Regions from separate parts of the Buttiauxella sp. WJP83 genome, predicted to be linked through region 3. Evidence: predicted binding sites of a transcription regulator. Region 3 holds the regulator's gene; each other region holds the start of a gene.
What was found. Region 3 encodes LexA, which represses DNA repair genes until DNA is damaged. Its sites were predicted from a motif close to TNCTGTATGTACATACAGNA; they were not measured.
Positions count from the first base shown of each region.

Region 1: a site for LexA is predicted at 2,093-2,112, ahead of sbmC (DNA gyrase inhibitor SbmC). Genes of this name have one in related genera too.
Region 2: a site for LexA is predicted at 1,690-1,709, ahead of umuD (translesion error-prone DNA polymerase V autoproteolytic subunit). Genes of this name have one in related genera too.

Region 1 covers NZ_CP110080.1:1,650,113-1,654,390, reverse strand. The annotation lists gene OH773_RS07645 (DUF496 family protein) at 1-208, opposite strand, end outside; gene OH773_RS07640 (FUSC family protein) at 449-1,507, opposite strand; gene sbmC (DNA gyrase inhibitor SbmC) at 1,597-2,067, opposite strand; gene dacD (serine-type D-Ala-D-Ala carboxypeptidase DacD) at 2,305-3,471, opposite strand; gene sbcB (exodeoxyribonuclease I) at 3,748-4,278, shown strand, end outside.
Region 2 covers NZ_CP110081.1:32,576-36,853, forward strand. The annotation lists gene umuC (translesion error-prone DNA polymerase V subunit UmuC) at 1-1,243, opposite strand, end outside; gene umuD (translesion error-prone DNA polymerase V autoproteolytic subunit) at 1,255-1,674, opposite strand; gene OH773_RS21925 (hypothetical protein) at 1,813-2,226, opposite strand; gene OH773_RS21930 (hypothetical protein) at 2,410-2,931, shown strand; gene OH773_RS21935 (hypothetical protein) at 3,085-3,651, opposite strand; gene OH773_RS21940 (hypothetical protein) at 3,878-4,278, shown strand, end outside.
Region 3 covers NZ_CP110080.1:4,342,362-4,346,639, reverse strand. The annotation lists gene plsB (glycerol-3-phosphate 1-O-acyltransferase PlsB) at 1-989, opposite strand, end outside; gene OH773_RS20085 (diacylglycerol kinase) at 1,175-1,543, shown strand; gene lexA (transcriptional repressor LexA) at 1,652-2,260, shown strand; gene dinF (MATE family efflux transporter DinF) at 2,402-3,733, shown strand; gene OH773_RS20070 (CsbD family protein) at 3,877-4,086, shown strand; gene zur (zinc uptake transcriptional repressor Zur) at 4,175-4,278, opposite strand, start outside.

The DNA.
Region 1 (4,278 bases), 2.0 Mb from region 3:
TTTTCATGCTGGCGATGATGCCCTGAATTGCTTCGATGCTCATTCCCGGCTTGATGTAGTCGCTCAGGTTATCAAGCAGCAGAACACGTTTTGAGTTATCACGGATCTTTTTCTGAACGTCCTGGATTTCACGCTGCAGTTTGTTTTTGCGACGGAACAGACGCACGAACTCAAGCACGTCCTGGAAAGATGGTTTGGTTGGTTCCATTTTTATACCCCTGCTAATTTCATACTCGGATTCGTTAAGACAGCCGCCATCAGATTACTTTAATGGTAGCGGCGGCCGCTGACAATTCTTTTACCCCATCATACTTGGGGATGCTCCGTACGACTTCAAGCTGCGTGATACAAGGCGACAACCCGAACAGTACAGGCGATTAGTCTATTTCGCTATCTTAACCTCAAAAGCTGCTGAATCGAAACCAGCAATTCACCTCAGGTTAAGCAATTATTTACGTAACGCGCGGCAGATCAACTGCGAAAGCAATTCTAGTTGACGAGCAAGCTCCAGACTCAACCAGACGTAGCCATGAATCGGCGTTTCCTGAAGTTTCCCATTTTGGCCATTTTGCATCAGCTCGTGCAGTTCACTGACGATTTCACTCAGTTTTTCATTGTTTGCCGATATTGGCGACGGGTTGCCATCGTGTAACGCCCGAGCGATAGCGGCAAGCGTGCCCTGCGTCATTTGTTGCGTTTCGCGCAAAGTGTGCGCATTAATCATCAGAAAATGGCTTTCCCTCGATGCCCAATAAGCGTTGACCTGCAGCTCGAGCGTGCACACCATATTGCGACTAACCGTTTGAATCGCCTCTAAAATCGACTTTTGAATGTGCGTCTCTTTACTGCTCGGGCCAATCAGCGCCCGCATTCTCACCACATCGCCAAGCACCTTCTGTAAGTGTTTTTCCAGGCGCGGGCGCTCTAATAAGTTAGGTGAAAATCCGGCGTTGTAAACCCGACCAAAGGCGGTAACGAAGTTCGCCATTTGTATACGCCAGTGGATAAAGGCGCGCTGAGGATAAATGCTGGTAAAGAGCATGGCCAGCAGTGAGCCAAAGATAACGTCGCCGCTACGCCAAAGGGCAATCTCCATATCCCCCGCTGGAGCCCCGACCACGACGGCAAGAGTGATTCCAATCAGCAGCGCCTGGTACGGGCGTTTCCCCAAAGCCAGATAACCACAGATAAACATGGCGATGGCACACCAGACCAACATCAGCGGGAGCGAAAACAGTTCAAGTTTCAGCGCCACAAGCCCCATGGCAGCACCGCAAATTGTTCCCCCAATACGCTCAAAGGCGCGAGGCACGACGTTACCCCAGAAAGAGATCGGCCCCATCACAACCACGAGTGTGATTAGCGGCCACGTCCCTTCGGGCACTTTTAGAAGATGAACAATCAAAAATGTGAGAACAAATGCCAGCGCGATACGGATACCATGCACTGTACGGTAGTTGCGGTAAATGCGGATCTCAAATGGGCTTAGTGATTTATCTGGACGCACACTCAGCTCCCCTGGAAATAAAAACGGGATTGTACCTGTTTTTTTTGAGCGGACATCACAAAGTTAGGGGGCGTATGCCCCCTTTAGCATCAGACTTGATCTGCCACCGGAATATACATGTCTATTTCCCACACGCCACTTTCTGAGCCGTCGTTCAGATAGTGTTCAAAGCAGGGTTTACCGGTTATCTGGTAGCTATTATTGGCAAGAACGCTGTCAAAAAAGAGATTCCACGGTTTCGCAAAATCGCCGTCGTCAACGCGGGCACGAGCCACCGCATACTGCCCCCCCTGGATGCCGGTGACGATGACGCCTTCGCTGTTATCCGGCACGGTAAAGTTTTCACTCACCGAGACAACGGTGTCGCAACGCAATTTCTCTGCAGGCACTAAATCGGGATTGTCGTAATAAACCGCCAGCCACTCTTCACCAACGATTTTGTGGGTTTTTACCCACAGGGCAAGTTGTTCAAAACCTTGATGAACCGTTTGCTCCCACGGCCCAACCATATGAAAACCGGCAACTTTACGCTCGTGGACATGTTGTACGTTAAATTCCATATGACCTCCTGACCTGATTAAAAAATACTGTATGTTTATACACCACTCTAGTGCAGGGAAACAATCCTTTGTCAGGGTGATGTGGTTACTTTGCGAGCATGATCGCTTTTCGCAAAACTTCCGACCGTTTAGTCATCGTTGGTTGAGCGCCGTCGTAAAGCATCGTTGTAGAGCATAGTACAGCCAATAAAAACGGGCCGACATTCCTGCCGGCCCGTTGTGTACGCGTGTGATGAATTACAATTTGTGGCTGATATAGTCACCCAGGCGCGACCAGGTACTGCCCTTTTTGACGTCAGTTAGCGTCACCAATGGCCAGTGCGCAATGAGCTTGTCGCGATCAAAGAGCTCGATTTCACCCACATGTTGGTTGGCAGTAATTGGCGCTTCAATCTCCTGATTATCAAGAATATATTTGGCTTTAATGTTCGGGACTTCAGACTTTGGAAGGGCCAAATAAACATCCTGATTGGTCCCGACTTCGATCTGCTTTTTATCGCCATACCAGATAGCTTCAGTACCAATTTTTTTGCCTTTATGCAGAACCTGCACGGTATCGAAGTTATCCTGGCCCCAGTGCAGCAGTTTGCGCGCCTGATCTTCGCGTCCTTTTGGACTTTCCGCGCCCATCACCACGGCAATCAAACGGCGCTCGCCGACGACGCTCGAGGCGATAAGGTTAAAGCCAGCACTCGCGGTGTGGCCGGTTTTCAGCCCATCCACATTCAGCCCTTTGTCCCACAACAAGCCATTACGGTTTTGTTGCGTGATGCCGTTCCAGGTGAGGCTGCGCTCGCTGTACATATGATAAAAATCAGGTTCACCGTGGATTATCGCTCGGGAAAGTACAGCAAGATCATAAGCGGTGCTGTGCTGGCCTGGGGCATCCAGGCCATGAACCGTTTCGAAATGGGTGTCGCGCAGGTGGAGTTGTTGCACGTATTTATTCATCATTGCCACAAATTGCGGCTGCCCACCGGCCACATAATCGGCAAGCGCAACACAGGCATCATTTCCGGAGTCAATAATCAGCCCGCGGCTCAAGTCATGCACGGTCAGTCGGTCGCCCGCTTTCAGGAACATCAGCGACGAGCCATCAAATACCGGATTGCCTTTTGCCCAGGCATCCTTACCGACGGTCACCATATCGTTTGCCGAGATCCGGCCGCTATCAATCGCACGATCGACCACGTAGCCGGTCATCAGTTTGGTCAGACTCGCTGGATTGCGTCGTACATGCTCATTTTCAGCAGCCAGAATTTGCCCGGTTGTGTAATCCATCAATACCCATGAGCCCGCCTGAATTTGTGGTGGAGGTGGCGCATTAACAAAGGTGTCGTCGGCAAAAGCGGAGTGAACAGAAAATGACAGCAAGGTACAAACAGCAAACAGACGGATCTTCAACGATATATCCTCGGTAACAATTAATTCAGCCGCCTCTTTTACTGCAGTTTGTGACTTTTTTCGCAATTAAATTGCAAAAAGATATGAATGCGATCACTCGCATACCGTTGACGAATACGTTATTCCGTCGTTACGGAGACTTCTTGCAAGGCTGTTAATGGTTTACCATTGGCTTATGCAACACCCGACAGCAATGATTGATACATGGAGAGGGTTTTAGTGGGATTTCAGTTTAATAACAGCATGTTAAACAACACTCAAGGGCGGAAGTAAACCGTGGACAATACAACGCAACAACCGACCTTCCTTTTTCATGACTATGAAACTTTCGGTAAAAGCCCGTCACTCGACCGCCCTGCGCAATTCGCCGCCATTCGCACTGATTCAGAATTTAACGTCATTGGCGAACCGGAAGTCTTTTACTGCAAACCGGCGGATGACTATCTGCCTCAGCCTGAAGCGGTAATGATTACCGGTATTACGCCGCAAATAGCCCTGGCGCGTGGCGTTAATGAAGCGGATTTCGCAAAGCGCATCCATTCAATTTTTACCCTGCCGAAAACGTGTGTTGTCGGCTACAACAATGTGCGTTTCGATGACGAAGTGACGCGCAATATTTTCTATCGTAACTTTTATGATCCGTATGGCTGGAGCTGGCAGAACGATAACTCGCGCTGGGATTTGCTTGATGTCATGCGCGCCTGCTATGCGCTTCGACCGGAAGGCATTGTCTGGCCGGAGAACGATGAAGGGTTGCCGAGTTTCCGCCTCGAACATTTGACCAAAGCCAACGGTATTGAACATGCT
Region 2 (4,278 bases), on a different replicon from region 3:
CCTTCCAGTTGGTTGTATACGATGGAGACAGCATTTCCCGCTTCATCTTCCAGCCCTTATTGATGCCCTGACCAGCGAACCATAGATTCCCAATCCCGCTGTTGTTTACCCGGTCGATAACACTCATTAACGCGGCGCTATTCGCTCGTGGCGGCGTCTCATCAAACAAATCAATCTGTCCGGCGCCAGGGGAAAAGTCGTTAAGCATGATGCCTGCCTTCTGATAGCGAAAACCATCACGCCATATCGAATCCAGCCCACGAACGGCAGCTGCAATGATATCCCGCGTATCCTGCGTGGGTGTCATCAGGCGATTACCGGCGCTATTGCTGTAGTACGGATCATTAGAGAATGGGCTAGTGCGTACAAACACGGTGATGTGTCGGCAGTACCGGCGCTCTTCCCGCAACTTTTCCGCGGCTCTTTCGGCGTACTGGCAAATCGCTTCGTGCATTGCCTGTTTTGAGGTGATCCGCTCGCCAAAACTTCGACTGCAAATGATTTGCTCCTTTGCGGGCAGTGCATCAATGGATATGCAGGGTATACCATTCAGCTCTCGCACGGTGCGCTCCATGACTACACCAAAGGTTTTGCGGATCAGGTAAAGGCTTGCGTCAGCGAGCTGGAGCGCCGTTTTGATGCCTAACGCGTCCAATTTGGCACTGGTTTTACGGCCCACACCCCATACTTCAGACGTCGGCAGCAGGCTCATTAACTTGCGTTGCCGATGCCGTTCAGTGAGAACTACTACACCTCTGGTGGCGGGCCACGTTTTGGCGGCATGGTTGGCGAGCTTTGCCAGTGTTCGTGTCTGCGCAAGGCCAATGCCACACATCAGCCCGGTATGCTGGTAAACAGTATCTTTCACTCTGCGACCGTAGCTCTCATAGCTCTCATAGCTTTCGCTTGTCTCGATGCCGTCGACCGTCAGGAAGGCTTCGTCAATGCTATAAATTTCTGTTTTTACTGAGATACTTTCCAGTGTGGCAAACACTCTTGCGCTCATTTCACCGTACAGTGCGTAGTTACTACTGAATACCGCTACGTTGTGACGACGCACCAACTCTTTGACCTGGAAGTAGGGCGCACCGCGCTTGATGCCCAGCGCCTTAGCAGGCTTGTTAAGCGCCACACACGCACCGTCGTTGTTCGAAAGGACCAAAATGGGCCTGCCCTTCAAATCAGGTCGGAAAAGCTGCTCACAGCTCGCATACATCGAATTTACATCGCACAGAAGGAACACAGCGCCCCCCCCTAAATGAAGCCGTGGACGCTGTGAGTCACCACGCCGAATATCTCCAGCTCGTCTGGGTTGATATAAATCGGGCTATAGGCGGGATTCATTGGCATTAAGCAAAGGCGAGGGTGCAGGCAGAGCTTCTTGACGGTAAATTCTCCCTCAACACTGGCGATAACAATACTGCCGTGTTCCGGCTTCCAGGCGCGGTCTACCACAAGCAAATCCCCCGACTGAATACCGCACTCGATCATCGACTCACCCGACGCCCGAACGTAGTAGGTTGCTGATGGATGTCGAATGCAGTACTCATTCAGGTCAAGAGTAGACTCGATGTAGTCCTGCGCAGGGCTAGGAAAACCAGCAGGGCAAGAGTCAGAAAACAACGGGATAGGTAGCTTTGTTGTCGGATCGTGGATGAGGATTTCAAGTGTCATGATGGTGCGCCAAAATACTGTAATTATATACAGCATAGCAGCGGTAGCGATTAGCAACAACCGCCAGGCATACCATCAATGCTACGCGCCACGGCGCTTTGGCGGTGGAAACTACAGCAAGTTATTGACGATATAGGCTTACTTTGAGGGACGTTTGCGGTCTTCAGGAATCGTATGATACAGAATATGCTCTTCCGTACTACCACCGCCACCGGGTAGGAGTTTTTTGATGATAGAGCTGTAGGTTACCGGCTTTTGGATAGCAACCACGAAGCCTAAAATAAGCCCAACCGTTGCAAATAAAATCCCCGGTGAGGCGTTAGTCATTTTCGCCCCGATTGAATTTGGAAATTCCACTGCCCAGTTAAACGAACCTTGTAGCCCGGCAAAGGTCATGATTGCGCCGATAATAATCGCAAGAGCAGCGATCCCTAACAGCATCCGTCTCAGCCCGTAGACGTGCATCATCTGCAGCTCATGTGATCGCAATGTTGCAAGCTTAAATTCAAGCTCAAGTTTACGTTCGTCTTCGCCGCGATTGTTTGTAGCCATATTCAACTCAAATGACAGAAAGCTTTTTTTATAAACTTAGCTGACTTGCACCGGATAACACTAAGAAAAACCTATTAGACTATTTCACGGAGTACAAATATGCAGATTCTGTGAAATGTTAATAACGGGCTACTAGAATAAGGTGTTATCGGAATGTGCTTTATGACAAGAGGCTAGCTCCTGATGACACATCAAAAAACCAATTTTGAACTGGTGATGAGTACTATTCAGGTTCTGAGTGTTGTCGCTGGCGTGATCCTGAGCGTGCTCAAATACACTGATGCTCTCAATAAAGAAACAGAGGTTCGTTTAAAAGAAGCGAGTGATAGGGCAATTGAAGCTAACAGACCTTTTATTGAATTACGCCGCATAGTTTATCTGGAGGCGGTAAAGACTGCGGCGATTATTGCCATTCCAGAAGGTCGATCGACTGATGAGTTGAACAAGGCAAAACGAAGATTTCAGGAGCTTTACATAGCTGAACTCTCGATGGTTGAGGATGACAACGTGGCGAGGTCGATGGTTGCTCTGGCTCAGAACGTAGATCCAGAACTCATAAATCTCACCCCGGCACAAAATTCTGCACTCAAGCTTGCTCATGCGCTCAAGTGCGGTTACCAACATTCGAATACAGATCAAAAGTGTGAAAAAAAGAACCAGAGTGGTATGGGTACGATCAATAAATTTAGCGCAGATGACAGATAAAGCTTTGCTCCCTTGACCAGTTCCCATTTTCACTGTGGTTAAATAACACACTTAGCGTACGTTTCCGTTCCATTGGACTTCAAACCCCTTTAACAACAAACCATGAGGATCTGATAATCCAGACCGGAACACTTCTCACCTCTAACTTGCTGCCTATTTCGTGATATCAGCCGAGTCTTGCGACTTTGTGCTCGAACTTCTTGCTACATCGGTAAGAGAGGTTACTGCATCCGTCAGTCGGTTTACTGCATTAATCAGGTCCGTTATTTGAGTCGCGGTATCAGTTTTGGCAATTTCATTTGCTGACTTCACTTTGTCGGCCAAAATTATCATCAATGATGCAATATTTCGAAGACTACTGGTTTCTATCTCGTCTACTCGCAAGGTTGGCAGCCGTTCAGATCGTAGTGTGACGTCCATCGACATAGACGGTAATAGTAATGGTGTGACCTTTTGGTGTTCGACCTTTAGTTCGAGTATCTGAGAAGCATCAAACCAATCGAGACAATTCTTTTTACACACAGCGAATCGTTCGTTCTTTATATCGACAGCGATACCACCCCACCCCCTGACGAAAAGGTGGCTTTGTGGAAAGTCATTTCCAATGAAGCGAATGAATCGATTACGGCGGAAGATACCCTTTGCAAGGCTAATTATGGGCCAGAGAACAAGTGCTAATAAGATGGTTAATAAAATTGCTAAAACAGGGTCGTCTCTCATTGCCCCACCTTATCGTTTTCGAATTGCACTAGCTCACAGGAAATAATTACCTGCTCAGTGTATATGGCAAAAGTTTAGACCAGCCGGCAAGTTACCATCCTAATGATTTCATCTGATTGGCACACGCAATCTACTCAAAAGTTGTACTTCCAACCCTACATCAATAAGTAGATACATACTTATTTATTTGTAAGAATATGGGCGGAGTAGGAATTGAGGAATCTCTATGAAAGAAGACATTCAAAAATCGGTAATTGAGATGATTGATAAATCTGGCGTGGAAATCGATGAAGGAGAGCGTCAGAAGATTATCGACGAGGCTATCAGCACATCGCTGGAGCACATCGCCAAGTCAGTAAACACAGTACCTCTGATTGAAGGCTCTACGTACATGCGTGTCTGGGTTCGCTTTGGTGATTCTCCGGAACTGCCTGGCATCAAGTCAAAACGTGCAGCTCTGGTCTCCTTCATGCGCAAATCGGAAGTTGGCGAACGGGAAGTGCGTACCGCTGCGTGGTACGACGGTCGGGTTGTCTATTCGAATTTCTCAAAATTCAACGACGACGAGGAGCTGCATGACGTCTTAGATATCACCCTGCGAGCAATCCAAAGCAGAGCAGAAGCAGA
Region 3 (4,278 bases):
GCGATGTGCGGAGGAACCAGCCCCTGGTGATAAAGCACATAGGACAGCAGCATGTAATCCATGTGGCTGCGATGGCAAGGGACATAAACAATCTCATGACCATCGTGAGCCAACTGGCGCACGCGTTCTGCATTATGAACGTTTATCCCCTGGTACAAGCGGTTCCACGTCAGACTGAGCACGCGGTCGCTCACTCGAATCGCTTCATAAGAGAAGTTGGCGGCAATCTCTTCCATCAGCGCCACAGCGTTTTGCTGTGCTTTTTCATGGGAGATTTTCTTGCTGCGTGCTTCATCTTCGACGGCGCGAGCGATAGCTTTCGATGCCAGAAGTTTATTAAACAGATCCTGACGTACCGGCAAACGCGGCCCGATGGTCGCTAAACGCTGGCGAGCAAAGTGCATACGCGCAACGCGAGCCAATTTCTGAGCGATCTTTTTATCCGTACCGTGCTCGGTGGCCATGTGGCGTAGAGAGACGGGTGGCGAAAAACGCACGAAACTGTCGCGACCAAGCCAGGTAACGGCGAAAAATTTCTGGATGCCGTTCAGCATCTTTAATGGCGGATTAACTTCGCCTTTTTCGCGACCCGGAGAGCGGCCAAACATCACCGAGACCGGCACCATCTGCACATCCAGATTTGGATTGCTGCGGTGCAAGTCGAGGTAATCATGGAACAACTTGATCGACTCTTCTTTCGGCGTGTAATACGTGAATACGCGCGGGCCGCCGTGGATAAAGACGTAACGCGGGAGTACCGCTCCATCAATCTCTAACGGCTGAAGCGGATCGGGTAAGCCATGCGCGAGACATTGTGCGCGCAGCGTTAATAAGTCCGCCTTAGAGTTATACGGCAGCACGTACATTATCGGGCGTGTGGGATCTAAGCCCAGTTCGGCTTGTGGATCTGCCGGAATGGACTTGCTTTTTACCAGAACGCCTAATGGTAAATTAAGTAATTTGTAGTAGATTCTTGGCCAGCCTGACATAAACGATGTAAAGCCTCAGGTTAATAATGCAATTTCGCCGCAAGAATATCAGAATCTCACTCAGATTTCTGTGGCGTTGCGCTTTATACCCGTCATTCTTCAAGTTGTAGCCGTGTTGGCAGCAATTTGAAGAATGACGGGTATAGATAAGTATTGACGCAAATAATTTGAAAAGGTTTCCAAAAATGGCGAGTAACGTCACCGGATTTACCCGTATCATCAAAGCCGCTGGCTATTCATGGAAAGGGCTCAAAGCAGCCTGGATCAACGAAGCTGCGTTCCGTCAGGAAGGCGTTTGTGCCGTAATCGCTATTGCCATTGCCTGTTATTTAGATATCGACCCCATCACCCGTATTCTACTGATTGGTTCTGTCGTGCTGGTTATGATTGTCGAGATCCTCAACAGTGCGATTGAATCCCTTGTTGACCGCGTGGGTACGGATTATCACGAGCTTTCAGGACGCGCCAAGGACATGGGATCAGCTGCTGTGTTAATCGCCATTATCCTCGCAGTGATTACCTGGGTCACACTGCTTTGGCAGCATTTGCGATGATCTTTCCAGAATAGTTAAGTGGCTGGTTTTTTGCTTAATTTGTGGTTCCAAATTCGCCTTTGACTGTATATACTCACAGCATAACTGTATAAACACCCAGGGGGCGGAATGAAAGCGTTAACTACCAGGCAGCAAGAGGTGTTTGATCTTATTCGGGATCATATCAGCCAGACCGGCATGCCACCGACTCGTGCCGAGATTGCTCAACGTCTGGGGTTCCGTTCTCCAAACGCCGCTGAAGAGCACCTAAAAGCACTGGCTCGTAAAGGCGTCATTGAGATTGTCTCTGGTGCGTCGCGCGGTATCCGCTTGCTGGTGGAAGAAGTTACCGGTATTCCGCTGGTTGGGCGTGTTGCTGCAGGTGAGCCACTCTTGGCTCAGCAGCATATCGAAGGCCATTACCAGGTTGATCCATCGCTGTTTAAACCTAATGCCGATTTCTTGCTGCGCGTCAGCGGTATGTCTATGAAAGACATCGGTATTATGGACGGTGATCTGCTCGCGGTGCATAAAACTCAGGATGTGCGTAACGGCCAGGTTGTGGTTGCGCGTATTGATGATGAAGTTACCGTTAAGCGCTTAAAACAGCAGGGCAACGTTGTTCATCTTCTTCCAGAAAATAGCGAGTTTGAACCTATTGTGGTTGACCTGCGCGAACATAACTTCTCCATTGAAGGGTTGGCGGTTGGGGTGATTCGCAACGGCAACTGGCTGTAAAGTTTCTTAAAACTGAAAACCCAAATAATTCAAGTTGCATTGAGGCGGCGAGAAAACGAGTCCCGATGAGCTTACTTGAGTAAGTGATTCGGGTGAGTGAACGCGGCCAACAAAGATGCGGCTTGAAGTATGAAGGGTGGAATGCGATTTTTCTCAACGGCTGACAAAGTACTCTGGCGCCTCGCCTTACCCATGATCTTCTCCAACATCACCGTCCCCTTGCTGGGTCTGGTCGATACGGCAGTCATTGGTCATCTGGACAGCCCTGTCTATCTTGGCGGAGTCGCTATTGGCGCTACGGCAACCAGTTTCCTGTTCATGCTTTTGCTATTCCTGCGCATGAGTACCACGGGCTTAACCGCTCAAGCGTTTGGCGCAAATAATCCCTCGGCGTTAGCTCGTGCACTGGTACAGCCTTTATTGCTGGCGCTGGGCGCAGGCGTTGTGATTATCGCGCTGCGCGATCCCCTCATTTCACTGGCATTACATATTGTTGGCGGTAACCAGGATGTGCTCTGGCAGGCACAGCGTTTTCTTGAGATCCGCTGGCTAAGCGCCCCGGCTTCACTGGCTAACCTGGTCTTACTTGGTTGGCTGTTAGGCGTTCAGTATGCGCGTGCACCGGTTATCTTACTGGTCGTCGGAAACGTGCTGAATATCGTGCTGGATGTGTGGCTGGTGATGGGGTTGCACATGAATGTGCAGGGGGCGGCGTTAGCGACGGTCACTGCGGAATATGCGACATTTATCATCGGGTTGCTGATGGTGAAAAAGGTGATGGGCCTGCGTGGAATCAGCGTAGAGATGCTGATGAAAGCCTGGCGCGGAAACGTTCGGCGTTTACTGGCGCTTAACCGGGACATTATGTTGCGCTCGCTGTTGCTGCAGGTGTGTTTCGCATCAGTGACGATTTTTGGCGCACGGTTAGGCAGCGAAATCGTTGCGGTAAACGCGGTGCTGATGACGTTGCTGACCTTCACCGCCTATGCGCTTGATGGGTTTGCTTACGCTGTTGAAGCCCATTCGGGGCAGGCATTTGGTGCGAAAAATCGAGGCCAATTGCTGGAGGTGTGGGGAGCAGCCTGTCGCCAGGCGGGATTGGTCGCGTTAGCTTTTGCCATAGTGTATGCACTGTTTGGCGAGAACATTGTTTCGCTCCTGACATCAATCCCTGAATTGCAGCGCCAGGCCGATCGCTATTTGCATTGGCAGATAGTTTTACCGGTGGTGGGCGTCTGGTGCTATTTGCTTGATGGCATGTTTATTGGCGCAACACGTGGTGCAGAAATGCGAAACAGTATGGCCGTTGCGGCTCTTGGCTTTGGATTAACCTTGTTCACCGTGCCCTGGTTGGGCAACCATGGGTTATGGCTTTCGCTGGCGGTGTTTCTTGCACTACGAGGTTTGTCATTGGGGTGGATCTGGCGTCGTCATTGGCGTCACAACACCTGGTTTGAACACGTGCATGGTTAAAGATTCTTAGTTTTTCCGCCACTGCCGCATCCTTAACTACAATTGTTATCACGTCCAGCAGATAAGAGTGGTTTTAGCCAAACGGCAGCACTCGGACGTTGTTAACTTTTAGCAGTTTTTTAGCGAACGTTGAGGAGACTATTATGAATAAAGACGAAATCGGCGGTAACTGGAAACAGTTCAAAGGCACAGTGAAAGAAAAATGGGGCAAACTGACGGATGACGACATGACCGTCATCGAAGGGAAGCGCGATCAGCTAGTCGGTAAAATCCAGGAACGCTATGGATACGCCCAAGAACAGGCAGAGAAAGAAGTCGTTGATTGGGAAAAACGTAACGATTACCGCTGGTAATCTCATCCCTCAGATGTGTTAACTCTCTAAATCTGCCCTGGTACATGGAAGTACCGATTCTTCCCCAGTCTAATCTTCTAAATTCGTATTAGCGTGATTTTTTCTTCGACTGAATAGTGTGGTCATGCCCGCATGCTTCGGGATGGTTGCAGGCTTCAACTTCTGCGCAAGCGCTGCATAAACCATGCGCCT